3 regions of the Methylobacterium sp. AC433 genome follow, and region 1 is predicted to be linked to each of the others. Evidence: predicted binding sites of a transcription regulator. Region 1 holds the regulator's gene; each other region holds the start of a gene.
What was found. Region 1 encodes PhoB, which activates phosphate uptake and scavenging genes when phosphate is short. Its sites were predicted from a motif close to TGTCATNNANCTGTCAT; they were not measured.

Region 1 (10,031 bases):
GGCGATCAGGCTCTGCTTCACGATGATGTAGACGTGGTTCTGCTTCTCGCGGATGGTCTTGATCTTGATCGCGAAGGGCGCGAGCACGCCGTAGGACATGAACACGCCGAAGAATGTCCCCACGAGTGCGGCGCCGATAAGGCCGCCGAGGATCTGCGGCGACTGGTCCAGGGCGCCCATCGCCTTCACGATGCCGAGCACCGCCGCCACGATGCCCAGCGCCGGCATCGCCTCGGCCACCGTGGTCACGGCGCCGTAGGGCTTGAGGCGGTCCTTGCGGTAGCCGCTGATCTCCTCGTCCATCAGCGCCTCGATCTCGTGGGCGCGGGCGTTGCCGATCAGGATCAGCCGGGCGTAGTCGCAGATGAACAGCACGAGGTCGGCGTTCTTGGCGACGTCCGGATAGGCCTTGAAGATCTCGGAATTGGCCGGGTCGTCGAGGTGCGGCTCGACCTCGTTGCGGGGCTTGGTCTTCAGCTCGCGCATCAGGGCGTGCAGCAGCCCGAGCAGCGCGAGGTAGTCCTTGCGCTTGGGAACCTTGCCGGTGAGGGCGTCCATGCTCGCCTTGCCCGTGTCGACCACCGTCTTCATCGGGTTGGCCATGACGAAGGTGCCGGCGCCCATCCCGCCGATGATGACGAATTCCCAGGGCTGCCAGAGCACGACGAGGTGGCCGCCCATGGCGACGAAGCCGCCGAGCATGCAGCCGATTGCGATGACGAGGCCGATCAGAACGCCCAAGGCTCAACGCCTCCGATGGGGGTGAGAAATCCGATGCAGCGGACCTACGCAGGATGGCTTGCGCGGGGCTGGACGGCCGTTCGGGCGTAGAACGCACCGGCGGCGGCTCCCGCGCGTTAGGCTAAGGAGCCGACCCCGCAACGCGAGACCGCCATGAGCAGCACCCCGTCCGACAACGACCACGAGCCGGCCACCGTCAACGTCTCGGAGCCCTGGACCCTGGCCTACTGGGCGCGCCGCTTCGAGGTGCCGCGCGAGGCGGTCGAGGCGGCCGTCGCGGCGGTCGGCCACGAACCCGCGAAGGTCGCCGCACAGCTCGGCCGGCCCTGGCCCTTCGAGGGCAGCGGGATCGTGTGAGGCCCGCGCCTCAGCGGCGCCCGGTGGAGCCGAAGCCGCCGGTGCCGCGTGCGCCGGCCTCCGTGCGCGGGGCCGCGTCGGAGCCGTCGCGGATCGTGAGCGTCGGCCGGGTCACCCGGGTGAAGACGAGCTGGGCGATGCGGTCGCCGGGCGCGATGCGCAGGGCGGACCCGCCGGGGTTGCGGTTCCAGGCCGAGATCAGCAGCGGACCCGCGTAGTCGGCGTCGATCACGCCGGTGCCGTTGCCGAGGACGAGCCCCTCGCGATGGCCGAGCCCGGAGCGCGGGAAGACGAGGCCGCACCAGGCCGGGTCGCGGATCGCCAGGCGGAAGCCGGCCGGGATCAGGGCCGGCGGCCCCTGGGGCGGCAAGTCCAGCGCCTCGTCGAGGCAGGCATGGAGGTCGAGGCCCGCGGCCTCGGCCGAGCCCCAGCGCGGAAAGCCCCAGCCGGAGAGGCGGGCGTCGAGGAGGTCGATCTCGACGGAGAGGTCGGGGGTCACGGCGTCCGGGCCGCGATGGCCTCGGCGAGGGCCACGGTGCGGCTCGCCTCGGCCGCGTGCAGGCGCTCCACCATCTTGCCGTCGAGGCCGATGACGCCGCGGTTGCGGTTCTCCGGCTCGGCGAAGGCGGCGAGCACGCGCCGGGCCCAGGCGACCTCGTCCGCGCTCGGGCCGAAGGCGGCGTTGGCCGGGGCGATCTGGTCGGGGTGGATCAGCATCTTGCCGTCGAAACCGCAATCGCGCCCCTGCGCGCACTCGGCCGCGAAGCCCGTCGCATCGCGAAAATCGTTGTAGATGCCGTCGATGGCGTCGATCTCGTAGGCGCGGGCGGCCGCGATCACGCTCATCAGCCAGGGCATCAGGGCCGGCCGGCCCGGCACGCCGAGGCGCAGCCGGCTCGCCTTGGCGAGGTCGTTCGGCCCGACCATGAGGCAGGCGAGGCGGGTGTCGACGTCCCGGGCCGAGCTCGCGATCTCGGCGAGGTGCAGGATCGCCATCGGGCTCTCGATCATCGCCCAGGTCCGGGTCTGGTCCGGCGCCCCGAGGCGGCGCAGGCGCGAGCCCACCGCCACCAGGGCGTCGGCGCCCGTCACCTTCGGCACCACGATGGCGTCGGGCCCGGCCGGCGCGATGGCGGCCAGATCCGCCTCGCCGTAGGGCGTGTCGAGGGCGTTGATCCGGACCACGACCTCGCGCGGGCCGAAGCCGCCCTCGGACACCGCCCGGGCGACGGCCTCCCGCGTCGCGGCGCGGGTGTCGGGCGCGACTCCGTCCTCGAGGTCGATCATCACCACGTCGGCGGGGAGGGTGCGGGCCTTCTCCAGCAGGCGCGGGTTCGATCCCGGCATCGCCAGGACGCTGCGGCGCGGGCGGATCTCGGTCATGGCGCATCCCTTGGCTGAGAGAGTCGGGCGCCGCACGACCGCACCCGGCAGCGGGGCCGTCCCGGTCCCTGGCGGACGCGACTCACCCTCGGACCCGGCGATAGCCTCCCGCGGATTCCGATTCAAGGCGCGGACCCGGTCCGCGCCCGGGCGCCGGTTCCCGTCCGGCCATCCCCGGCAAACTGCTCAGATCGCGCCCGGTCGCCCTGGGGCACGGCCGTATGTCATCGAACTGTCGCGCAATCGTCATACCGCCTTGGTCCAACCCGCCGTATGGCGCGGTGCACAACGGCGCGGGGGCTGCGGCTCACGGTGCCGATGCACGCTCCACCAGGAGACCAGCACATGAAATTCACGACCCTCGCCGCCCTCGTGGGCCTCGGCCTCGCCACCCTCGCGCCGGCCCAGGCGGCCGACATCACCGGAGCAGGCGCGACCTTCCCGTTCCCGGTCTACTCGAAGTGGGCCGAAGCCTACCGCAAGGACAGCGGCATGGGCCTCAACTACCAGTCGATCGGCTCGGGCGGCGGCATCAAGCAGATCCAGGCCAAGACCGTCGATTTCGGCGCCACCGACGCGCCGCTCAAGGGCCCGGCCCTGGAGAAGGACGGCCTCGTCCAGTTCCCCACCGTCATGGGCGGCGTCGTCACGGTGGTGAACATCCCGGGCGTCGAGCCGGGCAAGCTCAAGCTCACGGGCGAGATCATCGCCGAGATCTACGCCGGCAAGATCGCCAAGTGGTCCGACGCCAAGATCGCCAAGCTCAACGAGGGCCTGAAGCTCCCCGACGCCAACATCACCCCCGTCTACCGCTCGGACGCCTCCGGCACGACCAACATCTTCACCACCTACCTCTCCCAGGTCTCCGAGCCCTGGAAGAAGGAGTTCGGCGCGGCCACCACGGTCAGCTGGCCGGTGGGCCAGGGCGGCAAGGGCAACGAGGGCGTCACCGCCACCGTCAAGCAGGTCCCCAACGCCATCGGCTACGTCGAGTCCGCCTACGCCAAGCAGAACAAGCTCAGCCACACCCTGATCCAGAACAAGGCCGGCAAGTTCCCGCAGCCCGACGACAAGGCCTTCCAGGCCGCCGCCGCCAGCGCCGACTGGAAGTCCGCCCCCGGCTTCGGCATCTCGCTGACCGACCAGGCCGGTGAGAATGCCTGGCCGATCACCGCCGCCACCTTCATCCTCGTCCACAAGGACCCGGTCGACGCGGCTAAGACCGCCGACGTGCTGAAGTTCTTCGACTGGGCCTACAAGAACGGCGACAAGCTCGCCATCGACCTCGACTACGTGCCGCTGCCCGACGCCGTCGTCGGCCAGATCCACGACGCGTGGAAGGAGATCAAGGGCAAGGACGGCAAGCCCGTCTTCAACATGTGAGCCCATCCCTCGCGGGCCTCCGGCCCGCGAGACTCCGGGGGCGAGCCACCGCGCCCCCGCGACCGCGACGGACGAGACCGGCGCCACGGCGCCGCTCTCCCCTCGCCACCCCCTTTGGCAACGATCCGGTGATCCCCCCTCGCGCCGGCGACCGGCGCAGGCTAGGACGCCGACCGGTGAAGAGAAGACATTCGGATGGCCGCCTTGACTGACCAGATCGCCCTGACGCGCGACCGCGCCTCGGCCCGGAAGACGCCCGGCGGCCTCGGCGAAACCCTGTTCCGCGCGGCCTCCTACGGCTCGGCGCTCCTGGTGCTGTTCGTGCTCGCCGGAATCCTCGGCTCCATCGCCTACGGTGCCTGGCCGACCTTCAACGAGTTCGGCTTCGGCTTCATCACCTCCAGCGCCTGGAACATCGGGCAGGAGCAGTACGGGGCCTTCGTGGCCATCGTCGGCACCCTGGCCTCCGCCTTCCTCGCCCTGCTCATCGGCGTGCCGCTCTCCCTGGGCATCGCCGTCTACCTGACGCAGCTCTGCCCCGGCTGGGCGCGCAAGCCGGTCTCGATGACCATCGAGCTCCTCGCCTCGGTGCCGAGCATCATCTACGGCATGTGGGGCCTGTTCATGTTCGCGCCGCTCTTCGCCCGCTTCGTGCAGGTGCCGGTCTCGAACGTGGTCGAGGGCATGCCGATCGTCGGCACCCTGTTCTACGCCCGCGTCCCCTCGGGCGTCGGCATCCTCACCGCCGGCATCATCCTGGCGATCATGATCGTGCCCTTCGTGGCCTCGATCACCCGCGACATGCTCGACCAGATCCCGACCGTGCTGCGCGAGAGCGCCTACGGCATCGGCTGCACCACCTGGGAGGTGGTGCGCCACGTCCTGGTGCCCCAGGCCTCGGTCTCGATCATCGGCGCGATCATGCTCGGCCTCGGCCGGGCGCTCGGCGAGACCATGGCGGTGACCTTCGTCATCGGCAACGCCAACCGGCTCTCGGGCTCGGTCTTCGACCCGGGCTCCACCATCGCGTCGCGCATCGCCAACGAGTTCAACGAGGCCGACGGCCTGCAACTGAACTCCCTGATGGCACTCGGCTGCATCCTGTTCGTGATCACCTTCTTCGTCCTGATCATCGCCCGCATCCTCACCCGCCGCGCCAAGGTCGCCTGAGGCCGCATCGCCCCGGCCCGCCTCGAGACGTCAGGAACCCATCATGGACGCCGCCACCCCCCTCGCCACCACCGCCGCGCCGGCCCGGATCAGCCGGGTCCGCCCCGGCCGCCGGATCGCCGACAAGACCCTGATCCTGGCGAGCACCCTCGCCACCCTGATCGGCATCGTCGTCCTCGGCTCGATCCTGTTCATGCTGGTGGTCGAGGGCATCAAGGGCTTCTCGCCGACCCTCTTCACCGAGCCGACGCCGGGCCCCGGCTCCGAGGGCGGCGGCATCGCCAACGCGATCCTGGGCAGCCTGGTGCTGACCTTCCTGGGCATCCTGGTGGCGACCCCGGTCGGCGTGATGGCCGGCACCTTCCTGGCCGAGTACGGCCGCAACTCGAAGCTCGCCGACGTCATCCGGTTCCTCAACGACATCCTGCTCTCGGCGCCCTCGATCCTCATCGGCCTGTTCGTCTACACGCTGATGGTGCGCCCGATGGGCTCCTATTCCGGCTGGGCCGGCGCGGTGGCGCTGGCCATCATCGCCACCCCGGTCATCGTGCGCACCACCGAGGACATGCTGCGCCTCGTGCCCTCGACGCTGCGCGAGGCCGGCGCGGCCCTGGGCGCCCCGCCCTCCATCGTGATCAAGAGCATCACCTGGCGCGGGGCCAGCGCCGGCATCGTCACCGGCATCATCCTGGCGCTCGCCCGCATCGCCGGCGAGACCGCGCCGCTGCTCTTCACCGCGCTCAACAACAACAGCTGGTTCCGCTCCGACCTGATGGGCGGTATCCCGAACCTTCCGGTGATGATCTACCAGTTCGCGCTCTCGCCCTACCCGAACTGGCAACAGCTCGCCTGGGCCGGCGCCCTCCTCATCACCGTCACGATCCTCGCCCTCTCGATCGTGGCCCGCTTCGTCATCAAGTCCGAGCGCTCGCGCTGATCTCCGGCGCGCCGCACCTCCCCGCATTCCGACCGACAGGATCTTGAACCGATGAACGCCGCCCCCGGGATCACGTCCGCGCAGCTCACCGGACGCCACAAGGCCGACGAGTCCTCACCGGTCCGCATCGCCGTGAAGGACCTGAACTTCTACTATGGCAGCTTCCATGGCCTGAAGTCGGTCAACCTCAACTTCCACGACCGCCAGGTCACGTCGCTGATCGGCCCCTCGGGCTGCGGGAAGTCGACCCTGCTGCGCACCTTCAACCGGATCTACAGCCTGTATCCGGACCAGCGCGCGGAGGGCGAGATCCTCCTCGACGGCCAGAACGTCCTCGATTCCAAGGTCGACCTCAACGAGCTGCGCTCGCGCATCGGCATGGTGTTCCAGAAGCCGACCCCGTTCCCGATGTCGATCTACGACAACGTCGCCTTCGGCCTGCGCCTCTACGAGAAGCTGCCCAAGGCCGACCTCGACGTGCGCGTCGAGGAATCCCTGCGCAAGGCCGCCCTCTGGGACGAGGTGAAGGACAAGCTCAAGCAGTCCGGCATGGGCCTCTCCGGCGGCCAGCAGCAGCGCCTCTGCATCGCCCGCACGGTGGCCCAGCGTCCCGAGGTGATCCTGTTCGACGAGCCGACCTCGGCCCTCGACCCGATCTCCACCGGCCGTATCGAGGAGCTGATCGAGCAGCTGCGCTCGGAATTCACCATCGTCATCGTCACGCACAACATGCAGCAGGCCGCGCGCATCTCGCAGTTCACCGCCTTCATGTACCTCGGCGAGCTGGTGGAATTCGGCCCGACGACGCGCATCTTCATGAATCCGGAGAAGCGCCAGACGCAGGACTACATCACCGGCCGCTTCGGCTGATCCTCGGCAGGCCGGAACCGACCCGCGTGGGCCGGTGGCGGCCCGCGCCAGACACCATCAGGGCGGGCACCGGACAGGAGGCCCGATCGAGGAGCACACCCATGCCCGACCACATCGTCACTTCCTACGACACCGACCTCGAAGATCTGCGCCGCTCGATCTCCGAGATGGGCGGCATCGCCGAGAAGATGATGACCGAGGCCGGAGAGGCCCTGGTGCGCCGGGATTCGCCCCTGGCCCAGGCGGTGATTTCCGCCGATACCCGCCTCGACACCCTCCAGCGCGAGATCGAGGAGCGGGCGATCCTGCTCATCGCCCGGCGCCAGCCCCTGGCGATCGACCTGCGCGAGACGGTGACGGCGATCCGCGTCTCGAACGACATCGAGCGCATCGGGGATCTGGCCAAGAACGTCGCCAAGCGCGTGGTCGCGATCGCCGACCAGGTCCAGCCGCAGAAGATCGTCATCGGCGTCCAGCACATGAGCGACCTGGTGCAGGAGCAGCTCAAGGACGTCCTCGACGCCTATGCCAGCCGGGACATCAAGGCCGCCCTCGACGTGTGGGAGCGCGACGACGCCATCGACGCGCTCTACAACTCGCTGTTCCGCGAACTCCTGACCTACATGATGGAGGATCCGCGCAACATCTCGTTCTGCACGCACCTCCTGTTCGTGGCCAAGAACATCGAGCGCATCGGCGACCACACCACCAACATCGCCGAGACGATCCACTACCTCGTCACCGGCGAGAACCTCCTGGCCGAGCGCGAGCGCCCGAAGAACGACGCCTCCAACTACGCCACCGTGGACATGCCCGGCGCGGCCTGAACCCGTGCCGGTCTGATCGAAAGCGCACGATGAGTACGCGTATCCTGATCGTCGAGGACGAGGAGGCCCTCACCCTCCTCCTCCGCTACAACCTCGAGGCCGAGGGATTCATCGTCGACTCGGCCGCGCGCGGCGACGAGGCGGACCTGCGCCTGCAGGAGCAGGTCCCCGACCTCGTCCTGCTCGACTGGATGCTGCCGGCCCTGTCGGGCATCGAGCTCTGCCGCCGCATCCGCGCCCGGCGCGAGACGGAGCGGCTGCCGGTGATCATGCTCACCGCCCGCGGCGAGGAGGGCGACCGCATCCGCGGCCTCGGCACGGGGGCGGACGACTACATCGTGAAGCCGTTCTCGGTGCCCGAGCTCCTCGCCCGGGTCCGTGCCCTGCTCCGCCGGGCCAAGCCCGCCCACGTCGCCAACCTGCTGGTGGCCGGCGACATCGAGCTCGACCGGGTCAGCCACCGCATCCGCCGGGAAGGCCGCGAGATCCATCTCGGGCCGACGGAATTCAAGCTCCTCGAATTCCTGATGCAGAGCCCCGGCCGGGTGTTCTCCCGCGAGCAGCTCCTCGACGGCGTCTGGGGCCACGACGTCTACATCGACGAGCGCACGGTCGACGTCCATGTCGGGCGCCTGCGCAAGGCCCTCAACCGCCCGCGCCAGAGCGACCCGATCCGCACCGTGCGCGGCTCGGGCTACTCCTTCGACGAGATGTTCGAGGCGGAGGCCGAGTAGCTCAGCCGAGCAACTCGGCCGAAGGGCCGGCCCCCGAACGGCCGATTGCGGTCGGCGCCCGGGTTCGCCCTCAGGCGAACAGCATGGTGTCGGTGGGCAGGTGGACGGTGAAGCCCTTGCCCTCGTCGACCCAGTTTGGGCCGGCGGCGCCGTGGTTGATGCCGTTGGCCTCCTCGGCACTGCCAGCGAAGTGATGCTGGCCGGTCTGGGTGTTGTAGAAGCGCTCCAGGGTCAATCCGCCCGACGCACTCGCATCCGCGTAGGCCTCGAAGGCCACGCCCTCGTACTTGTAGCTCGGCGCGGTCTTCAGGACCTGGTCGCGCTCGGCGACGCTCGTCGTGAAGAAGTGGGCGTTCGAGACCGTGTCGAAGAACCGGAACACGTCGACGGTGTCGGCGCCCTTGGCCGGAGTCGCCCAAGGGGTGCCCTCGTAGGTGAACCACGGCAGCGTCTGCTGGATCTGCAGCTTCTCCGCCGTGCTCGTCGTGTAGAAGTGATCGCCCGTATGCGTGTCGTAGAAGCGGTACACCGCCGTGACGGCGCTGGTGACGGGGCTGGCGGTGACGGGGGCCGCCGGGGTCGCCACGACCACCGCCGGGGCGCTCGGCGCGCCGTAGAGGGCCTGGATTCCCGCGATGTCGCCGGCGCCGAGGGTGGTGATGGCGGGATTGAGGATCGCGTTCATCACCTCGGGCTTGGCGTTGTAATGGTCGAGCCCGAGGGCGTGGCCGATCTCGTGCAGGGCGACGACGGCGAGGTCGACGTTCTGGTTGCTGATCACGCGGGCGCCGGAGGCGTGCCAGCCCTCGCCGCTGTCGAAGGTCACGGCGGCGGATTGCATGCGCTGGCCGCTGTAGGAATAGTTGGCGTAGCCCAGGGTGTTGCCGAGGCCGTCGATGCCGCCGAGGGTGAAGTCGATCTGGGCGGTCGCCGTCGAGGCGACCTGCTGGAACGCGATGTTCGCGGCGGTGGCCCAGGTCGCGAAGGCGCCCTGGAGGATGCCGAGGAAGGTGGTCGGGATCGTGCCGTCGACGGCCCAGGTCACGGTGCCACCGCCCGTTCCCGCCGCGCCCGCGCCCCAGCGCGGACCCTCCAGCGCATAATCCCCCATCGGCTCCCCTCCCGTCCGTTCGGGCCAGGGTCGGTCGGAGAGCTTACGATTGCCTTAACCGCACCCGCCGGTGCGGTCCCTCACACGATGCTGCGCACGACGCCGCCGTCGACGCGAAGCGCCGCGCCGCTGGTGGCGCTGGCGGCCGGGCTGCAGATGTAGGCGACCATGCTGGCCACCTCCTCGACGGTGGCGAGGCGGCCGATCAGCGAGGTCGGGCGATGCTCGGCGACGAAGGCGCGGCCCGCGGCGTCGAGGTCGACCTCGCCTCCCGTTCCCGCCTGCCCCTGCGCCATGCTCTTCATGAACTCGGCCACGCCCTCCGACAGGGTCGGGCCCGGCAGCACGCTGTTCACGGTGACGCCGCTGCCGGACACGGTCTCGGCGAGGCCTCGGGCGACGGCGAGCTGCGCGGTCTTCGTCATTCCGTAATGGACCATCTCCACCGGGATGTTCACGCCGGATTCGGAGGAGATGAAGACCACGCGGCCCCAGCCGCGCGTCACCATGCCGGGGGT
Region 2 (10,031 bases), 220 kb from region 1:
CCGGACGCCGGAGCGGCGCGAGATCGACTATCTGCGTTTCCTCGGAGCCAGCGTCGAATCCGCCAAGGAAGTGAAGCTGTTCGGGCTGAACGGCTACATCGCCGAGCGCTATCGCGGGCTCGCGGCCCGGCTCGTGGCCGACAACCGCGCCCTGGCGATGCGCCGGGCCGGCTGGGGCGGGGCCTTCGCGGCGCTCGGCACGCTGGCCTACTACCTCGCCTACGCCACCATCGTCTGGCGAACCGCCGCGGGCCAGTTCTCCATCGGCGACCTCGCCTTCCTGGCGGGCTCCTTCCAGCGCCTGCGCGGTCTGATCGAGGGGCTGCTGCTGGGCTTCTCGCAGATCGCCTCGCAGGCGCAGTATCTCGACGACCTGTTCTCGTTCTTCGCCGTGGTGCCGGCGATCCGCTCGCCGACCGACCCCGTTCCCCTGTCGCGCCCGATCCGGAGCGGGATCGTGTTCGAGGATGTGGGCTTCCGCTATCCCGGCACCGAATCCTGGGCGGTGCGACACCTGAGCTTCCAGCTCGCGGCCGGCGAGGTCTTGGCCCTGGTGGGCGAGAACGGGGCGGGCAAGACGACCATCGTCAAGCTCCTCACCCGGCTCTACGACCCGACCGAGGGCCGCGTGCTCCTCGATGGCCTACCCCTCTCCGCCTACGACCTCGACGACCTTCGCGGCCGCATCGGCGTGATCTTCCAGGATTTCGTGCGCTTCAGCTTCACCGCCCGCGAGAACGTGGCCGTGGGTCGGATCGAGGCGCGCAGCGACGCCGGCCGGGTCGCCCGGGCGGCCGGACGCAGCCTCGCCGACGGGGTCATCGGGCGCCTGCCGCTCGGATACGACCAGCCCCTGGGCAAGCGCTTCGCCGAGGGCGTGGATCTGTCGGGGGGCGAGTGGCAGAAGATCGCCATCGCCCGGGCCTACATGCGGGAAGCCGAGATCCTGATCCTCGACGAGCCCACCGCCGCCCTCGACGCCCGGGCCGAGTTCGAGGTGTTCCAGCGCTTCCGCGAGCTGAGCCACGGGCGCACGGCGGTGCTGATCTCGCACCGCTTCTCCACCGTGCGCATGGCGGATCGCATCTTGGTGCTCTCCGATGGACGCGTGATCGAGTCGGGCAGCCATGCCGAGCTGCAGGCGCTGGGCGGGCGCTACGCCGAACTGTTCGAGCTGCAGGCGGCCGGCTACCGCTGAGCGCGCCTACCCGCCGAGGGTGGCGCGATAGGCCGGCGCGAGGCGCAGGCCGAGGGGCACGGCGGAGCGCGGCGGCGGTTCGCGCACGCACTCGCTGAAAAACGCCATCGTGTCGAAGATGACGGCCTCGGTGAAGGGCTTGGCGATGACGCCCGCGGCCCCTTCGAACCCCTCCGGCAGGTGCTGGGCATTGGCGGTGACGAAGACCAGCACCATCGCGGCATCGGCCCGCAGAGCCCGGACGATGTCGATGCCGGACGAGCCGCCGCGCAGCTGAAGATCGACGAAGACGAGATCCGGGCGCACGTCACGGGCGATCCCGATCGCTTCGTCCACGGTCGCCGCGGTGCCGACGACGAGGTGGCCGGCATCCTCGACGAGGAATTCCAGCTGCATGAGGATGAGCGCTTCGTCTTCCGCGATCAGGACCCGGAGAGGTTCGCTCACGTGCTGTCCTTCGCGCCCGGCGATTCGCGCGGGAGGCGAATATCGATCGAGGTCCCGGGATGGCCCGGCTGCCAAGCGATACTGGCATTCAGCTGGCGGGCCAAGCTCTCGATCAGGCGCTTGCCGAAGGACCGCGGACCCACGACCTCCTGGGGCATGCCGATGCCGTCGTCGATGATCCGGATGCCGAAGTAGCGCCCGTCGGGCTGGACCCGGATCGAGAGGCGACCGGGGCGGTTGTCGGGGAAGGCGTGCTTGAGGGCGTTGGTGATGAGTTCGTTCATCATCAGCGCCACCGGTGGCGCCTTCTCCACCGGCACCTCGACGGGTTCGAGGTCGAGATGCAGGCTGATCTCCGAGCGGCCGGAGCCGCGCACGAGGTCGGTGGCGAGCTCGCGGGCGAACTCGGCGACGTCGAAGCGCTCGACGTCGTGGGACTGGTAGAGCCGCTTGTGCACCGTCCCGAGCGCCTCGACCCGGGTCAGCATCGACTTCATCGCGTCCCGCGCCGTGGGATCGGAGATGCTCCGGGTCTGCATGGTGAGGAGGGAAGCCACCATCTGGAGGTTGTTCTTCACCCGGTGGTCGACCTCGTGCACGAGCATGGTCTTGGCCGCCAGGGCATCGGAGAGTTCGCGCGTCCGCTTGGCGACTTCGCGCTCGAAATGCTCCTTCTCGTTCTGCGTCCGCATCTGTGCGTCGACCCGGTCGGTGACATCGAGCTGCGAGGCGAAGAAGTAATGCAGGTCACCGCCCTTGGTGATGACCGGGCTCATGTAGAGGGCGTTCCAGAACGGGCTGCCATCCTTGCGGTAGTTCAGGATGTCGACGGCGATGTCGCGCCGGGCATCCACGGCCTCGCGGAGCTGCTGGATCGCGTTCGGATCCGTGTCCGGGCCCTGCAGGAAGCGGCAGTTGCGACCCATGATCTCGTCGCGCTCGTACCCGCTGAGGCGCAGGAAGGCGTCGTTGACGAAGACGATCGGGTTGTCGTCCCGGCGCGGATCCGTGACGATCATGGGCATGCGGGTCGCCCGGATGGCGGCGGCGAAGGGGTCGCCCTTGCCGTCCTCGACCATCAGGTCGTCCGTCATGTGCCACGCGTCGTCTCGTTCCATCGCCTCTGCCTCCTCCTCGTGCCACCGACCTGCGGGGCCGCCCCGCCCATGCCGACATCCTCGGGACCATCGGCGGCACGTGCGGCCGGCGCGGCTGGCCCGCGCGGGCGCGACCGGTCGGCTGGAGCAGATGTCGTGAGGGGTGAGGGATGTCGGACCATGACCGTGACGGTCAACCGTCACCGTATGGTGCTCCAACGGACGTGTGCCCAGGAAGTTCATTTGATGCCGCAGCCGACCGCGCAGCGCCGGGATGCCTACACGCTTTCGCGAGTCCGACGAGATCGGCCCGATTGCTGCGCGAATGACACACCGGTGCGGCGTCGGGAAGCGTAGCCGGAACACGGGAACGGCCAAGCTCGTTTTTCATGCTAGGGTCGCGTCGGGGTCGGGCTCCGGAATCTTGGCAGTGAACATGTCGAACATGCGTCGTCTCCGATGGAGCCGGGGGCTCTTGGCCCTCCTCGCCCTCGGCCAGCTCGCGGCCTGCGGCACCACCCCGCGCACGCCCTACACGGCGAGCGAGGCCGCCGCCGCGGTCCTGCCCGGGCTGGATCCGAATGTCCGCGCCTACGCGGATGCCTCGGAGAAGACCTTCACCGAGATGTCGGCGCGGCCTCAGAACAGCAAGGTGCCGTTCGCCTACCTCGCCCTGTCCGGCGGTGGTGGCGACGGGGCCTATGGCGCCGGCCTCCTCAACGGCTGGACCGAATCGGGCAAGCGCCCGGAATTCTCCCTGGTCTCCGGCGTCTCCACGGGCGCCCTCATCGCCCCCTTCGCCTTCGTGGGCCCGGAATACGACGCCTACCTGAAGGACATCTACACCAGCGGCGTCGCCTCGACGCTGGTGCAGTCGCCGAGCTTCGCCAACGTGCTGTTCGGCTCTGGGCTGTTCGGGGACGGTCGCCTGCGCGATCTCGTGCGCCGCTACGTGACGCCGGACCTCCTGGCCGCGGTCGCGGCCCAGCACGCCAAGGGCCGTCGCCTCCTCGTGGTGACGACGAACCTCGACGCCCAGCGTGCCGTGATCTGGAACATGGGCGCCATCGCCACCAGCGGCGGCCCGGCCGCGCTCGACCTGTTCACCGACGTGCTCACCGCCTCGGCCAGCATTCCGGCGGTGTTCCCGCCGCAGCTCATCGACGTCCAGGCGGCGCAGCGCACCTTCCAGGAGATGCATGTCGACGGCTCGGTGGTGACGCCGGTCTTCACCCTGCCGCAGTCGTTCCTGCTGCGCGACGGCCGGTTCAAGGCGGGCGCCAAGTCGGACATCTACGTCATCATCAACGGGCGCCTGGAGCCGGAATTCGACCTCGCCAAGAACAACACGCTCTCGATCGTCGAGCGCTCGTTCACGACGGCCAGCCGCGCCCGCAGCCGCGCCACCCTGGCCTCGACCTACGCCTTCACGCGCTCCAACGGCATCGGCTTCAACCTCGCCTATATCGACGAATCCGCGCCCAACACCTCTACGGCCCGCGGCTTCGACACGGGCTACATGCGCAGCCTGTACGAGACCGGCTACCAGACCGGCCGCACCGGCAGCTTCTGGCACAAGAGCGTGCCGGTGGCGCCGCTGGTGAAGGCCTCCGTGGTCGCCGCGCAGTAGGGCCGCATCCGGCCGGCTGGGAGGGCGCGTGGGGCGAGGGGGGCGGTTGCACCGGGCGCCCCTCGCGCCGGATGGTGCGGTGCGGTAGGGTCCGGGACGCGTCCGGGTCCGTCCGGTGCCCGCACCCCGACGAGCTCCAGTATGATCCAGATCGAAGACCTGACGTTCAGCGCCTGGGGCCGGCGCTTCTTCGATCGCGCCAGCGTCGCGGTTCCGCCGGGCTCGAAGGTCGGGCTCGTCGGCCGCAACGGCGTCGGCAAGTCGACCCTGTTCAAGATCATCCTCGGCGAATTGCAGCCGGACGGCGGCGCCATCCTGCTGCCGAAGACCGCCCGCGTCGCCTCCGTCGACCAGGAGCATCCCGCGACCCCCGTCAGCCTGATCGACACGATCCTGGCCGCAGACGTGGAGCGCGAGGCCCTGAACGCCGAACTCGAGACCGCCGCACCCGAGCGCATGGGCGAAATCTACGGCCGCCTCATCGAGATCGACGCCGACCGGGCGCCGGCCCGGGCCGGCGAGATCCTGGCCGGTCTCGGTTTCTCGGTCGAGGACCTGGCCCGGCCGATGGCGGAGTTCTCCGGCGGCTGGCGCATGCGCGTGGCGCTCGCCGCCGCGCTCTTCGCCGAGCCGGACATGCTGCTCCTCGACGAGCCGACCAACTACCTCGACCTCGAGGGCGCTCTCTGGCTGGAGGCGCGGCTCAAGCGCTATCCCCATTCGGCCCTGATCATCAGCCACGACCGCGAATTGCTGAACAACTCGGTGGACGCGATCCTGCACGTGGCCGGGGGCAAGCTCGAACTCTACACGGGCGGCTACGACGATTTCGAGAAGCGCCGGGCCGAGAAGGCCCGTCTGCAAGCCTCGACCAAGCAGAAGCAAGAGGCCGAGCGGGCGCATCTCCAGAGCTTCATCGACCGGTTCAAGGCCAAGGCCTCGAAGGCCGCACAGGCCCAGTCCCGCGTCAAGCGCCTCGCCAAGCTGGAGCCGATCGCCACGACCATCGAAGAACACGTGGCCCCGTTCCATCTGCCTTCGCCGAAGCGCCCGCTCGCCCCGCCCCTGATGCATCTCACCGACGCCACCATCGCGTATGGCGACGACGCGCCGGTGCTGCGCGACCTCAACCTGACTCTCGACGTCGACGACCGCATCGGCTTGCTGGGCGTCAACGGTGCGGGCAAGTCGACCTTCGCCAAGATGGCAGCGGGCGCGCTTCAGGTGCGCGACGGCCGGATGGTGCGGGAAGGCCGGGTGCAGGTCGGCTGGTTCCACCAGCACCAGATCGAGGCCCTCGATCCCAAGGACACGCCGCTGGCGATCATCCGGCGCGAGCGGCCCGACGACAGCGAATCGGCCCGGCGCGCCAAGCTCGCGAGCTTCGGGCTGGCCTTCGACAAGCAGGAGACGACGGTGGACGCGCTGTCGGGCGGCGAGCGGGCGCGGCTGCTCCTCAACCTCGTGGCGATGCAGGCGCCGCACCTGCTGATCCTCGACGAGCCGACCAACCACCTCGACATCGACAGCCGGCGGGCGCTCCTCGACGCGCTCAACGATTACGGCGGGGCGGTCATCCTCATCACCCACGACCGCTCGCTGATGGAGTTGGTGGCGGATCGCCTCTGGCTGGCGGCCGACAACACGGTCAAGCCCTTCGCCGGAGACATGGACGACTACGCGAAATTCGTGCTCGACCGGACCCGTGCCGGCCAGCGGGCGCCCGGACAGGGACGCGAAAAGAAACAGAAGCGCCGGGCGGCCTGAGCCGCCCGGCCTCCAAACCTTACCTACGCAGGATCTTGGTCACGAGGCGGCCGAGCGGCGTGCCGGAATCGTAGTTGCGGTCGTCGCGGACCACGGGACGGTCCTCGTTGCCGAGGAGCTTGGTGACGATGCGTCCGATCAGGCTCATGGGTGGACCCTCTGGCTGTGTGGGGCGCCGGGCGAGCCGGGCTCGCGGCCCGCGAAATGGCGCAGCTTGCCCTTCAACCCGCAGGGGTCGGTCCCCGTTCCCTCGTCCGACTCCTCGTGTGCGGTGCCGTATCAAGCCTGTCATGAATCCGTGATCTAAGCCGGGCGTTATTTCGGCAGGGACGGGACTTCCACATGGACAGCGCGCAGCGGGCAGCGGAGGTCGAGGCGATCCGCCGGGAAGTCGCCGACGACTTCGACGAGGAACTCGAACTCGAGATGGAGGACGAGCGCCTGGAGCGTCTGGCCGACGAGCTCGGTCAGCCCGCCCGTCCGCCCGGCCTCGACCGCAAGGTCTATTTCCGCGAGTTGTTCCGCCTGCAGCACGAGCTGGTGCGCCTCCAGGACTGGGTCCAGGCCCACAAGCTGCGCGTCGTGGTGATCTTCGAGGGCCGCGACTCCGCCGGCAAGGGCGGCGTGATCAAGCGCATCACCCAGCGGCTCAACCCGCGCGTCTGCCGCGTCGCGGCGCTGCCGGCGCCGAGCGAGCGCGAGCGCACGCAATGGTATTTTCAGCGCTACGTCACCCACCTGCCGGCCGGCGGTGAGATCGTGCTGTTCGACCGCTCCTGGTACAACCGCGCCGGCGTCGAGCGCGTGATGGGCTTCTGTTCGCCCGACGAGGTCGAGGAGTTCTTCCGCTCGGTGCCCGAGTTCGAGCGCATGCTGACCCGCTCCGGGATCATCGTGCTGAAGTACTGGTTCTCGATCACGGACGAGGAGCAGGAATTCCGCTTCCACATGCGCATCCACGATCCCCTGAAGCAGTGGAAGCTCTCGCCGATGGACGTGCAGTCCCGCCGCCGCTGGGAGGACTACACCAAGGCCAAGGAGGACATGCTCGCGCGGACCCACATCCCGGAAGCCCCGTGGTGGGTGGTCGAGGCCGTGGACAAGAAGCGCGCTCGCCTGAACTGCATCAGCCATCTCCTGACGCAGATCCCCTACGGCGACGTCGAGCATCCGCCCGTGCACCTGCCGGACCGCGAGCGCCACGACGACTACACCCGCCACCCGGTGCCGCCCGAGATGTTCGTCCCCTCGGTGTTCTGAGACCGGGGAGGACGTAGGCCGGCCGCTTGCTCCGGCCGGCCCCGATGGGCGAGAGGGACGGATACGCTTCCGTGCCTCGCACCCAGGAACCTGGCATGACCCAGACCGACGAGCTCCTCTTCACGGTCGAGGGCGGCATCGCCCGCCTCACCCTCAACCGGCCGCATGCGCGCAATGCGCTCACCTTCGGCATGTATCAGGGCCTGATCGATGCCTGCGCGCGCATCGAAGCGGACGGGGGCGTCAAAGCCGTGGTCGTCACGGGGTCGGGCGACAGGGCCTTCGCAGCCGGCACCGACATCGCCCAGTTCCGGAGCTTTGCGAGCGCGCAGGACGCGATCGACTACGAGCGCTTCATGGACCGGGTGATGGGCGCCCTGGAGCGCCTGTCCGTCCCGACGATCGCGGCCATCGCGGGCGCTTGCACCGGCGGGGGCGCGGCCATCGCCGCCACCTGCGACCTGCGGATCGCGACTCGCGACGCCAAGCTCGGATTTCCGATCGCCCGGACTCTGGGCAACTGTCTCTCGCTCGGCAACCTGCGCCGCCTCTCCGCCCTGATCGGCCCGGCGCGGGTCAAGGACATGATCTTCACCGCCCGCCTCGTCGGGGCCGAGGAGGCCCTGGCCATCGGTCTCGTCGGCGAGGTGGTGGCCGACGCGGAGGCCCTGGCCCTCCGCGCCACGGAGCTCGCGACCCTGGTGGCCGGCCACGCGCCGCTGACGCTCAGGGCGACCAAGGAGGGCCTGCGCCGCCTCCAGGTCGAGGACGAGACGGGCGAGGAGCGTCCCGGCGACGACCTCATCTGTCTCTGCTACACCAGCGCGGATTTCCGGGAGGGCATGGAGGCGTTCCTCGCCAAGCGCCCGCCGAACTGGACGGGGCGCTAGCGCCTAGTCCAACGCCGCCACCTTGATCGCGTCGCCCTCGAGCCGGACCTGGGCGGGCAGCCCGCGCTGGACCGGGCCGAGGTCGTCGGCGGTGCGGTAGAGGCCGTCGATGGCGATGAGCTCGGGCTCGAACCGACGGCAGGTGATGCGCGCCTCCGGGTTGCCCGCCGCCCCCGCGATCGCCCGGCCGCGCAGGGCGCCGTAGACGTGGAGCGAGCCGCCCGCGATCACCTCGGCGCCGGAGGCCACCGAGCCCATCACGGTGATGTCGCCCTCGAGATGCAGGATGGTCTGGCCGGAGCGCACCGGCGCGTCGAGGATCAGAGAGCGGAAAGGGGCCGGCGCGGACGGCACTACGGGCGCATCCGGCCCGGCGTCCGGCGTCGCCTCCGGCGCCGGGACCGCGTCGACCGGACGCCCGCCCGCCGGAGGCGGCGGCAGACCAGGTCCGAGCTGGCCCGGATCCGCGCCCTCGATGCCCATCACGGCGACGTCGCGGGCGGCGAGATCGGCCACCAGGGCAACGAGGGCCTCCCGCTCGAGCCCGAGCCCGGCCACGTCGAGGATGACGGGCCGCCCGACGAAGAAGGCCGGTGAGCGCCGCGCCAGGGCGTCGAGGTCGTCGAGCCAGTCCGAAACGGGCAGCACCGGGGCGAGCACCAGAGCCATGAACGAGCGGCCGCGGAAGCGGATCGGGGGACGTGGGGAGCTGGAGGTCACGATCGGGTGTCTTGTTCTCGGGCGGTGTTCGCGGGAAGCGGGCGCTGGCCGTCACCTTATCCTAACCCGCGTTCCGGGTGCACAGGGCGCGACCTGCGGCCCGTCAACACGATTTCCGCCGGACCGCCGGCATAGGGACATCCAAAGGGTGTCCGGGGCTCGACGAAGTCGCAGGCAATTCGCCGCGCGCCGCGGTCGAATTGGAATGATTCCATAACATAGCGTTTGCGAGCCAAAGACCAGGATCGCTATAGCGGAGCGATCCCCATGAGATCGGGAGGCGGTCCGGCAGGTTGTCCCGGCCGGGACTGCCGATTCTGCCTGCCGTTGCGGGGCTCGTCTCCGCCCTCGTCTCGCCCACGCTCGTCTCGAAGGTGTTGCCCGTGACGGATGTTTCCAGTCTTCCCGACAGGGTCCGCCTGCGACGAGGCTGGCGCTACCGCTCGGCGGTGGCCGCGCGCGTCGGGCTGGCGGCTTTCGGTGGTTACGCGCTGGCGGCGCTCGCGACCGCCTTCCTGTCCCTGACCCTCCCGATGGTGCGCTCGGAGGCGGTGGCCACCGCGACCCTGATCAGCTTCGCCATCCTGGCCGGCGCCGTGATCTGGGTCTTCGCCGCCCGCACCCTGCTGCATGCCGCCTTGGGCCTCGGGCTTCCGATCGCGCTGCTGGGCCTCGGCCTCTGGCTCGCCTTCGATGGCGCTTCGATGGGGCCACCCGCATGAGGCAGGGTTTTCGCCGGTCCATGGCCTGGCTTCACACCTGGGCCGGGCTCGTCACCGGATGGGTGATGTTCGCCGTCTTTCTCACCGGCACCGCCACCTATTACCGAACCGACATCTCGCTCTGGATGCGCCCGGAGCTCCGCGCCGGCCCCACCGATCCGGTCTCGGCCGCCGAGCGGGGCGTCGCCTACCTGAAGGCCCATGCGCCGAAAGCGATGGCCTGGTACGTCTCGGTGCCGCAGCCGGACCGGCCGGTGATCGGCGTCTACTGGATGGACAGCCTCGAGGCGCCCCTCGGCC
Region 3 (10,031 bases), on a different contig from region 1:
GCGGGCGCCTATGCCCTCGAGACGCTCATCACCCGCCTGCGCACGGGCGCCGGGCCGGCCCTGTCCGGCGAGGGCCGCGCCGTCCTGGTGGTCGAGGCGGTGCCGGCCAAGCGCACCGAGGCAGGCCTCGCGGTCAGCCTCGGCAGCAGCCTCGCGGCGGGCGCGAGCGTCGTGGTGGTCGATCTCAACGGTCCCGCCTGCGGCGCGGAGGATGTCGGCCTCACCGACCTCGTGGCGGGCGAGGCCGCCTTCGTGGACGTGATCCAGTCGATCCCCGGCTCGCGCCTGCACGCGATCCCGCGCGGCTTCGTCGACGCGGCAATCCTCGCCGAGGAGCCGCAGGCCCTGGCGATCACCCTCGACGCCCTGGCCCAGGCCTATGACTGGGTGGTGTGCCGCCTCGGCACGCCGCAGGCCCAGACCGCCCGGGACATCCTCGCGGTGGCCGGCGGCCGGATGGACACGGTGGTCCTCGCCTCGGACCGCGACCCGGAGGATTCCGACCTCCTCGACCTCTACGCCCTGGCCGAGGCCTCCGGCGCCGCCCAGGTCCTGGTGGCCCAGGACCAGGCCGCCGCGTCCCTCGCCCCCGAGGCACCGGCCTTTTCCGAGGACGCGATGCCCCTGCGCCGCTCGGCCGCCTGAACCGGCCCGCCCGATCGTCGAATCACACGCCGCCCTCGCATCCGCGCGGGCGGCGCCCTGCGTTCGGGACGATGGTCACTCCGCCGCCACCGCTGCCCGGCGCCGGCGCAGGCGCTTCACCAGGGCCATCAGGCGCGGGTCGCGCTTGATGCGGCGCTTGAGGCGGGCGGCGGCGATGGTCCGGAGGGCGAAGGCCTGCCCGCGCAGGGTCACCGGCAGGGCGACCTCGCCCAGTTCGATGGTCTCGTCGCAGATGCTGCTCTTGTAGCGAGCCTCGCCGACGCCGAGGTCGAAGCTCCGCCGGCCCCGGGCCGTCTGGTCGCCGACGAGGTGGTGCAGCAGGATGTCGCCCGGGCTCGACCGGCTCACCGCCGGGTCGGCGTCGAAGGCGGTGAACATGCCGCTGTAGCGCTGCCCGTCGACCGCCCCGGCGAAGACCGCGAAGACGCGGCCGGTCTCGGTGGCCACGAGGGCCGTCACCTCGAGGACAGAGCCGCCCGCCGGGGAGGCCGCCCGGGCGAGGAAATCCCGCACCGCCGGATCGGCATAGGGATCGGCGAGGCCCATGGCGGCGAAGCGCGCGGCCTTCTGCGCGTAGAAGGCGGCGAGGAAGCGCCCGACCTCCTCGGAGGTCTCGGCCCGCCGGCAGGCCACGGGTCCGAAGGCCTCCACGAGCTTGCGCTCCTTGGCGCGCAGCTTCTTGCGCGCATCGCTGCTGAAGACGCGCTTCAGCGTCGCGTCCGGGTCGGGGCCGAGGATCAGCCCGTAGCCGTCGCTCGGGGAGGGCTCGGCCCGATGGTGCAGGGGATTGGCGGCGCCGTCCCAGAAGCGGGGCTGGTGCGAGAGGGCGAAGACGTCGATCCCGGTCGCGCGGCCGAGCCGGGACAGGGCCTCCGCCAGATCCTCCGGGGGCATCGCCGCCGCCTCGCGCGAGGCGAAGAGCGGCATGTGGTAGTTGGCATGCTTGGCGCCGACGATCCGGGCCACCCGGGCCCCGCCCTCGCGCGCGACCACGAGTGGCAGGAGCACCCGCGGACGCCCGGCCGCGTCGCGCAGGACGACGATGCGCAGGTCCGCGTCCGGCATCGTCCGGGCGAAGGCCGCGACCCAGTCGAAGCGCTGGTAGGGCGTCGCCAGCACGGCCGGATCGGCCTCGAGGGCGCGCCACAGGGCCTCCGCGGCGGCCAGATCGTGGAAGACCTCCGCGGCGAGGCCGTGCCGCTCCCGCGCGCGCATCGCTCCGGCTCCGGTCAGTTCATGGGCGAGAACGGCCATGCCATCATCCTTGCCATCATCCTGGGCGACCGGCGGGTCGGGACCCTCCGGAATGTTGCGCCGACCCTGGACCGGCAGCCCTTAACCCACCGGTGACGCCGGGCCGACACGCTCTCCCTGTCTGCGCGCGTGGGTAACGAAACCTTGCCGGTTGGCGTGCTCCCCTGCGGGGCCGCCGAAACGGATAAACCATGTCCGCGCCCGACACCTCCGCGACCCCGACGCCCCCCCTGAGCCGGCGCCACCGGCTGTTCGCCGCCGGCTTCCGCGCCATCGCGGCGAGCCGGGCGGATCTCTGGCTCGGCCCGGTGGCGCGGGGGCGCGGGCTGATCCTGACCTTCCACCACGTCCGCCCCGAGCCCCCGGGGGCCTACGCCCCCAACGGCCTGCTGGCGATCACCCCCGATTTCCTCGACCGGACCCTGGCGCTGGTGCGCCGGCGCGGCTTCGAGATCATCGGCCTCGACGCCCTGCCGGAGCGCCTCGCCACGGGCGGGCGCCCCTTCGTGGTGCTCACCTTCGACGACGGCTACCGCGACAATGCCGAGCACGCGGCCCCCATCCTGCGGCGGCACGGGGCCCCCTGGACGCTGTTTCTCACCAGCGACTTCGCGAGCGGCCGGGGGCGCCTCTGGTGGCTCGAGCTGGAGGAGGCGATCCGGCGCCTCGACCGGGTCCGGGTGCCCGAGGCCGGGCTCGACCTGCCGGCCCGCGACGCGATCGAGAAATCCGCGGCCTTCGACAGGGTCTACCGCCACCTGCGGTCGGGAGCGGAGGCGTGGCTCCTCGCGGTCATCGCCGGCCTCTGCGCCGAGGCCAGCCTGGCCCCGGGCGCCATGGCCGGCGACCTCTGCCTGTCCTGGTCCGAGCTGCGCGACCTCGGCCGCGATCCGCTCCTGACCTTCGGCGCCCACACGATCAGCCACCCGATGCTGGCCAAGCACGACGACGCGGTCGCGCGCCGGGAGATCGGGGAGGGGCGGGCGCGGATCGCGGCCGAACTCGGCCGCCCGGTGGCGCACCTGTCCTACCCGGTGGGCGATCCGACCTCGGCCGGCCCGCGCGACTTCGCCCTCGCCCAAGACCTCGGCTTCGCGACGGCGGTGACGACCCGGCCGGGCCACCTGTTCGCGGCCCATGCGGACCACCTGCACGCGCTGCCGCGGGTCTCGGTGAACGGCCACCACCAGACGGAGGCCGCGCTCTCGGCCCTGCTCTCGGGGGTGCCGTTCCTGGCCTGGAACCGGGGCCGCCGGCTCAACGTCGGCTGACGGGCTCAGCGCCGGCGGCGGTGCCGGCGATAGGAGCGGCTCTCGCCGCCCGCGATGGCGAAGCTGGCGCTCTGCCGGCCGTAGCGCGCGTGGCGCCCGCGCCGCGTGCGGTGCCCGATGGAGGCGATCGCCGCCCCCGTCGCGGCGGCACTCGCGGCGATGTTCTGCGGAATCGCCGCGAGGGCGCTGGCGACCTCGGCCGAGGCGGCGCCGGTGGAGACGCCGCTGGCGACGTTCTTGGCGGCCGGGCCGAACATGGCGAGGCACTGGTTGTAGGCGAGGTCGTTCTTCAGGCGCTCACAGTCGGAGACCGAGCGCGGCGCCCCTTGCGCCCGCGCCGGCTGCAGCGACAGGGCGGGCAGGACCGACAGGATCGCGAGGCCGAGCAGGAGCGAGGGCGTGCGCAGGCTTAGCATTGAGCGGAACGACGGCCTTTTGACGAATGACACGGCGCGCTTCTGGGCCGCGAGTGCGGCGAAAACCCGACGCGAACCGACGTTTTCTCCCGAGATCCCAGGGTTTCAGCGCCGGTTCCCGGCGTCGTTCCCGCTCGCGTCGTTCTCACTCGCGTCGTTCTTGCCCATCCAGCTGATCAGCGGCATCAGCGGGAAGATCCAGGCGATGCCGAGCAGGGCGTAGAGCACCGCCTGCACGGGCGCCGGCGTCTCGGAGATCCGGCTGTCGGCGAGCGCCATGGCGAGCGGCGCGTAGACGATGATGAAGGCCAGCATCACGATCGTGCCGATCAGCGAGCGGGTGCGGCGGCGCATCGGCCATGTCCTCGAAGCGAACGGGTGGTTCCAGCGGGGGTAGAGCGCCGGGCGAGGGATGGCAACGGCCGCGCCCGCGACCCTTTCCGCACCCGCCGGGCTAGAGCTCCGCCGAGCGGTTCGACAGCTCCATCCGCAACTGCCGGGCGGCCTCCTGCAGGGCGGCGTCGCGCCGGCGCCGGGGCCGGGGCACCGTGATCGGCATCTCGGCCGACAGCCGGCCCGGGCTGCCGGCGAGCACGACGACCCGGTCGGCGAGGGTCACGGCCTCGTCGATGTCGTGGGTGACGAACAGGATGGTCTTGCCCGTCGCCGCCTGAATGCGCTGCAGCTCGTCCTGCAGGCCCTCGCGGGTGAAGCTGTCGAGCGCCGAGAACGGCTCGTCCATGAGGAGCACGTCCGGATCGACGGCGAGCGCCCGGGCGATGGCGACGCGCTGGCGCTGGCCGCCGGAGAGCTGGTGCGGCCAGCGCTGGCCGAGGTCGCTCAAGCCCACGAGGTCGAGCATCGCCTGCGCCTTGGCCAGGCGCTCGGCCTTGGACAGGCCGCTGCCCTCGAGCCCGAAGGCGACGTTGGCGATGACCCGGCGCCAGGGCAGGAGCCGCGCGTCCTGGAAGACCAGGGCCATGGGCGTGCGGCAGTCGGGGCGGGCCCGGAGGCGCACGCTGCCCGAACTCGGCTTGGCCAGCCCGATCAGCACGCGCAGGACGGTGGACTTGCCGACCCCGGATTCGCCCACGATGACGAGGAACTCGCCGCGTGCCACCTCGAGGTCGAGGTCCGCCAGGATGACGTTGCGGGTGCCGGCGCGCGCGTAGGCGAGCTCGAGCCCCGCGATGGAAATGATCGGCTCGGACATCTCAGGCGCGCCACCGTAGGAGCCACCCCTGGAGGGCGACGAAGGCCGTGTCGAACAGGCCGTAGAGGGCGGCCATGGTGAGCATGTAGACGACGACGATGTCGGTGGAGAGCAGGCTCGAGGCCTGCATCATCCGGGCGCCGACGCCGGGCACGCCGAAGATCTCGGCGGCCACCACCGCCATCCAGGCCTGGCCGAGCGCCGTGCGCAGGCCGACGAGGATGCCCGGGGTCGCCGCCGGCAGCAGGATCTTGGTGAGCCGGGACCAGGGCGAGCCGAAGCCGAAGGCCTGGGCCACCTCGACGAGGTCGCGGTCGACGCCGCGTACCGCCCCCTGCGTCGCGAAGAACACGATCCAGAACACGCCGATGGCGATGATGAAGACGGCGGCCTCGGGCTGGACGCCGAACCAGATGATGGCGAAGGGCACCCAGGCGAGGCCGGGGATCGGCCGCAGCAGGCGCACGATCCAGGCGGTCGCCGCCTCGAACCAGCGGAACATGCCGCTGAGGAGGCCGAGCGCGATGCCCGCGCCCGCGCCGACGGCGAGGCCGGTCACGTAGTGGCTGAGGCTCGACAGGACCGCCTCGCCCCAGACGCCGAGGCGCACTTCGTTGAGGAAGGCCGCCGGGATCGTGCTCGGCGGCGGCAGGAAGGCCGGGTTGATCAGGCCGAGGCGCGGCATCGCCTCCCAGAACACCAGGAAGGCGAGGAGCCCGGCCGCCGCCAGGGCGGTGGAGCGCAGGGCCATCATGGCCGGCCACCCGCGACGCCGTGGGACGAGCCGTCTCGGCGGAAGCGCCGGGGCGGGAAGGAACTGGGGATCATCGGAGGGACATGCTTCGGTCGGAACGGAGGGAGACGGGTCTGTGGCGGAGGTCTGCCGGAGCGGGGACCTCGCGGATCAGACCCCATAATAGCCCCGGTACCACGCCACGAAGGCGGGGATGCCAGTGCTGAGCGGCGTTTCGGGCACCGCACCGATCAGCGCCCGCAGGAGGTCGGTGCTCGCCTCGGTGCGGGGCACGTCGCCGGGAGGCAGGGGCTGGAGGATGCGCTCGGCGCGGACGCCCAGGGCCCGCTCCAGTTCGTCGATCATCGCGTCGACCCGGACCGGGCGGCCGCCCCCGATGTTGACGAGGCGGAACGGCGCCACCGGGCTCAGGGTGTCGCCGGCGCAGGCCGGGCCTGCCCCGTCGCCGGGGCGGGGCGGGGGACGGTCGATCAGGCCCCGGACCGCCGCGACGAGGTCGTCGACATAGGTGAAGTCGCGCTCGGCCGCGCCGCCGGCGAAGACCGTGATCGGCTCGCCCGCCAGGATCTTCCGCGTGAACAGGAACAGCGCCATGTCCGGCCGGCCCCAGGGACCGTAGACGGTGAAGAACCGGAAGGCCGTGGTCGGGATGTCGAACAGGTGGCTGTAGGCATGCGCCATCGCCTCGCCGGCGAGCTTGGAGGCGGCGTAGAGGGTCAGCGGCGTCACCGCGGGATCGGTCTCGCGGAAGGGCAGGTCGGTGTTGCCGCCATAGGCCGAGCTCGTGGAGGCGAACAGGAGGTGGCGCACCGGATGCGCCCGAACCGCCTCGATCAGGTTGGCCATGCCGACGAGGTTGGCCTCCACGTAGGCGCCGGGATTCTCCAGGCTGTGGCGCACGCCGGCCTGGGCCGCGAGGTGCACCACGATCTCGGGGGCGGCCCGGCCGACCGCCTCCCGCAGGGCGCTGGGCGTCTCCAGGCGGGCCTCGACGGCGGTGAAACCGGGATCTCGCGCGAGGTCGGCGTGTCGCGCCCGCTTCAGGGCGACGTCGTAATAGTCGCTGAAGCCGTCGAACCCCGTGACGGCGTGCCCCTCGTCGAGGAGGCGCCGCGCGAGGTGATAGCCGATGAAGCCGGCGGTGCCGGTCACGAAGACGCGCATGGGGTTCCTGGCGGCCGTCCGAACCCGGACGAGCCCACCCCCGACCTACACGCAGCGCCGCGCGACCTCAAGAAAGCCGAGGTTCCCCGGCCCGCCCGTCAGAACACGTGCCGCAGGATGAAGAAGAGGCTGCCCGCCAGGGTGATGGCCGCCGGGAGGGTGAGCACCCAGGCCAGGGCCATGTTGCGCACCGTGGCGACCTGCAGGCCCGAGCCGTTGGCCGCCATGGTGCCGGCGACGCCGCTCGACAGGATGTGGGTGGTGGAGACGGGCAGGCCGTAGAGCTCGGCGAGGCCGATGGTGCCGGCGGCCACGATCTCGGCCGAGGCGCCCTGGGCGTAGGTGAGGTGGGTCTTGCCGATCCGCTCGCCCACCGTGACGACGATGCGCTTCCAGCCGACCATGGTGCCGAGGCCCAGGGCCAGGGCGACGCAGACCTTCACCCAGGTCGGGATGTAGCGGGTGCCGTCGTTGAGCAGGCCCTCGTAGGCCTTGAGGGTCTTGCCCTCCGCCTCCGGGAAACCGGCGCCGGCGCCCGGCAGCAGCCGGACCGCGTCGGCGGCGAGGTACATGTCGTTGCGCAGGTTCGGGGTCGCGGCGGCCGGCACCTGGCGGATCGCGCCGTGGCGCTGGACCGAGGCGGCGATGTCGTCGGAGAGGGCGGCGAGCGCCGCGTAGACGGCGGGGGTGTTCAGCGCCCCCGTGCGCAGGGCCTCGCTGACCTGGCCGCGGGCGGCCGCCGCGTCGGGGCGCGCCGCGGTTCCGGCCCGGGCCGCGAACACCGCGCTGGCGTCCTTCGACTGCTGCACGAAGACCGGGGTCATGTCGTCCGACATGGTGCGGTTGAGGGCATAGGCGGTGGGGGCCGCGCCGATCAGGATCAGCATGATCAGGCCCATGCCCTTCTGGCCGTCGTTGCCGCCGTGGAAGAACGACACCAGGGTGCAGGTGAGGATGAGGAGGCCGCGGATCCAGAGCGGGGGCGGGGCCTCGCCCTCGGGGGCCTCGTAGAGGTCGCGTCGCTTGACCACCGCCTTCATGGCCAGGAGCAGCAGGGCCGCCAGGACGAAGCCGAGGACGGGCGAGAACAGCAGCCCCTCCAGCACCTTCACGGCCTGCCCCCACTCGACGCCGGAGGTGCCCTGGCCCTCGGGCGCCATCAGCTGGTTGGCGAGGCCGACGCCGATCACCGAACCGATCAGGGCATGGGAGGAGGAGTTCGGCAGGCCGAGCGCCCAGGTGCCGAGATTCCACAGGATCGCGGCGATCAGCAGCGAGAAGATCATCGCGTAGCCGGCGGAGGAGCCGACCTGCAGGATCAGCTCCACCGGCAGCAGGGTGACGATGGCGTAGGCCACCGCGCCCGAGGACAGCATGACCCCGAGGAAGTTGAAGGCGCCGGACCAGACCACCGCCACCACCGGCGGCATCGCGTGGGTGTAGATCACCGTCGCCACCGCGTTGGCGGTGTCGTGGAAGCCGTTCACGAACTCGAAGGCCAGGGCGATGAAGAGTGCCAGGGCGAGGAGCGCGAAGGCTCCGATCGCCAGCGGGCTCTCGCCCACCGCGTTCATGTCGTGGATCAGGCTGTAGCCGGCATAGGCGAGCCCGCCGACGAGGACGACCGCGAAGGCGACGAGGCCCGAGACGTGGATGCCGCCGTCGAGGTTCGGGCCGGGGCAGCGCCCCGATCCCGTCTGCGGCGGCGCGGAGCGAAGTCCGGGGGCGATCGCGTCGGCCATGAATCGGGTCCCTCGGCGGGGCGATCACGCGGGCGGGACGATCCCGCCGCGACGCCCCACACGCTCCGCCCCTATGACGATCCTGTCACAGGACGATGACAGCGGCCCCATCTCCTCACGCGGGCCGGGATGAAACCCGATGCTGGTTCGTGCGCGGACCCGGACCCGCGTTCGGCCCCTTAAGCAAGGGGCGGGAAAGCTGTGCGCTGCAACACACACATGCGTCGGCACTTGTTTGCCGGGGGGCAAACCCCAGATATAACAGCATCATGACGCTGTCGCGTCCGGTTCGGCCGCGCTTTCGACCCGTTCCGGGTCCGCGAATCTTCCCCAACATGTCTGCGGGCCGCCCGCTGGGTCCATGCAGGGGAAAGGTCCTCCCGAAGGCGACACGCTCCCGATCCGCCACAATCCGCAGGGCCTCGCCCGCGAAAGACAGTCCGCGAGTCATCCGATCCATGAACCAGCTTGTCCGCATGTCACAGGTCGGCGAGGCCGATGCCATCGCCGAGCCCTCCGCCGAGCTGCGGGTGCCGTTCGCGCAGTCCGGTGCCTTCGTGTGCAAATTCATCATCGGCGAGCCCAACGACCGCGCCGTCTGCTGCGGTGCCCCGGCGCCGGACGGCAAGAGCTGGTGCGCCTTCCACCGCCGCATCGTGTTCGAGCCCGCCCGGCCCGGCCGCCTGCGCTGATCCGCAGGTTCGGCCCCGATCTGCCTCGAGCCCCGCCGGCATCCCCGGCGGGGTTTTCGTTTGCGCTGCCGGCCGAATCCTAGTCGTCGCTCTCCTCCTCGTAGGGGCGGTAGGTGCGCAGGCGCCGGCCGTCGGGAAACTCGATGCTGCGGGATCGGACCACGAGGTAGCCGGCCTCCTGGGCCTGCCGGATCCGGCGCGCCCGGTCGTCCTCGTAGATGAACGTCCCCGTCGGGGCCGGAGCCACCCCGTAGCTGTAGCGAATCACCGGCGGCCGCGCCGCATAGGCAGCGGGTCGCTGGGCGAGGCGGCGGCCGGCGCGGTCCGGGGCGGCGGGCGAACGCGCGACCGCGCGGATGGTCTGGTGACGCGGCGCGGAGGCCGTCCGGTGCGTGACCCGCACGCGTGCTTCGGTATACCCGCGCACGCTCTTGGGCGTCCGGGCCGCCGCCTGGATCGGGCGCTTGGCCTCGGCGGGCGCCGCGGGCGCGGCGGCTTGGCTCGGGGCCTCGGGCGCCGGCGCGGGCTTGACCTCGGCGGCCCCCCGGGCCGGCGGATCGGTCCAGGTCCGGCCGGACGCCGAGGATTGCGGCGTCTCCGACAGGGCCAGGGTGGGCAGGGCGCCGATCACGAGAGCAAGGAACCCGAGACGGCGAGGGACGGCGAACGTCATGGGAACCTCCCAACGAGCCTTACGCTGCAATCACTGATGACACCGTGCCAAGATCTTGAGCCCGTCCACCGGGAGAGACTTGGTGAATCAGGGTCCGACCTCGGCCTCGTCAGGGGAAACTTAGCGAAACCTTAAGAGCTCGTCCACGCACCGGGAACGTCTTCGTGCCGGAGAACACAAATGCTC

Region 2: a site for PhoB is predicted at 6,426-6,442, ahead of ppk2 (polyphosphate kinase 2). Genes of this name have one in related genera too.
Region 3: a site for PhoB is predicted at 8,739-8,755, ahead of AC0IWM_RS22920 (inorganic phosphate transporter). Genes of this name have one in related genera too.

The regions. Positions count from the first base shown of each region.
Region 1 covers NZ_CEEDBN010000001.1:630,377-640,407, forward strand. Annotated here, with positions in the region: gene motA (flagellar motor stator protein MotA) at 1-741, opposite strand, end outside; gene AC0IWM_RS03065 (DUF3606 domain-containing protein) at 895-1,098, shown strand; gene dut (dUTP diphosphatase) at 1,109-1,597, opposite strand; gene AC0IWM_RS03075 (HpcH/HpaI aldolase/citrate lyase family protein) at 1,594-2,481, opposite strand; gene pstS (phosphate ABC transporter substrate-binding protein PstS) at 2,827-3,864, shown strand; gene pstC (phosphate ABC transporter permease subunit PstC) at 4,060-5,034, shown strand; gene pstA (phosphate ABC transporter permease PstA) at 5,078-5,971, shown strand; gene pstB (phosphate ABC transporter ATP-binding protein PstB) at 6,023-6,841, shown strand; gene phoU (phosphate signaling complex protein PhoU) at 6,943-7,668, shown strand; gene phoB (phosphate regulon transcriptional regulator PhoB) at 7,698-8,402, shown strand; gene AC0IWM_RS03110 (matrixin family metalloprotease) at 8,473-9,513, opposite strand; gene AC0IWM_RS03115 (SDR family NAD(P)-dependent oxidoreductase) at 9,594-10,031, opposite strand, start outside.
Region 2 covers NZ_CEEDBN010000001.1:405,500-415,530, forward strand. Annotated here, with positions in the region: gene AC0IWM_RS01950 (ABC transporter ATP-binding protein) at 1-1,198, shown strand, start outside; gene AC0IWM_RS01955 (response regulator) at 1,205-1,645, opposite strand; gene AC0IWM_RS01960 (histidine kinase dimerization/phosphoacceptor domain -containing protein) at 1,642-2,763, opposite strand; gene AC0IWM_RS01965 (patatin-like phospholipase family protein) at 3,179-4,372, shown strand; gene AC0IWM_RS01970 (ABC-F family ATP-binding cassette domain-containing protein) at 4,514-6,139, shown strand; gene AC0IWM_RS01975 (TFIIS helical bundle-like domain containing protein) at 6,159-6,287, opposite strand; gene ppk2 (polyphosphate kinase 2) at 6,482-7,399, shown strand; gene AC0IWM_RS01985 (enoyl-CoA hydratase/isomerase family protein) at 7,495-8,289, shown strand; gene minC (septum site-determining protein MinC) at 8,293-8,958, opposite strand; gene AC0IWM_RS01995 (iron transporter) at 9,393-9,731, shown strand; gene AC0IWM_RS02000 (PepSY-associated TM helix domain-containing protein) at 9,728-10,031, shown strand, end outside.
Region 3 covers NZ_CEEDBN010000027.1:23,607-33,637, forward strand. Annotated here, with positions in the region: gene AC0IWM_RS22880 (GumC family protein) at 1-645, shown strand, start outside; gene AC0IWM_RS22885 (GNAT family N-acetyltransferase) at 721-1,920, opposite strand; gene AC0IWM_RS22890 (polysaccharide deacetylase family protein) at 2,112-3,191, shown strand; gene AC0IWM_RS22895 (hypothetical protein) at 3,197-3,607, opposite strand; gene AC0IWM_RS22900 (DUF2842 domain-containing protein) at 3,713-3,961, opposite strand; gene AC0IWM_RS22905 (ABC transporter ATP-binding protein) at 4,062-4,820, opposite strand; gene AC0IWM_RS22910 (ABC transporter permease) at 4,822-5,574, opposite strand; gene AC0IWM_RS22915 (NAD-dependent epimerase/dehydratase family protein) at 5,725-6,738, opposite strand; gene AC0IWM_RS22920 (inorganic phosphate transporter) at 6,837-8,480, opposite strand; gene AC0IWM_RS22925 (GcrA family cell cycle regulator) at 8,816-9,172, shown strand; gene AC0IWM_RS22930 (hypothetical protein) at 9,252-9,845, opposite strand.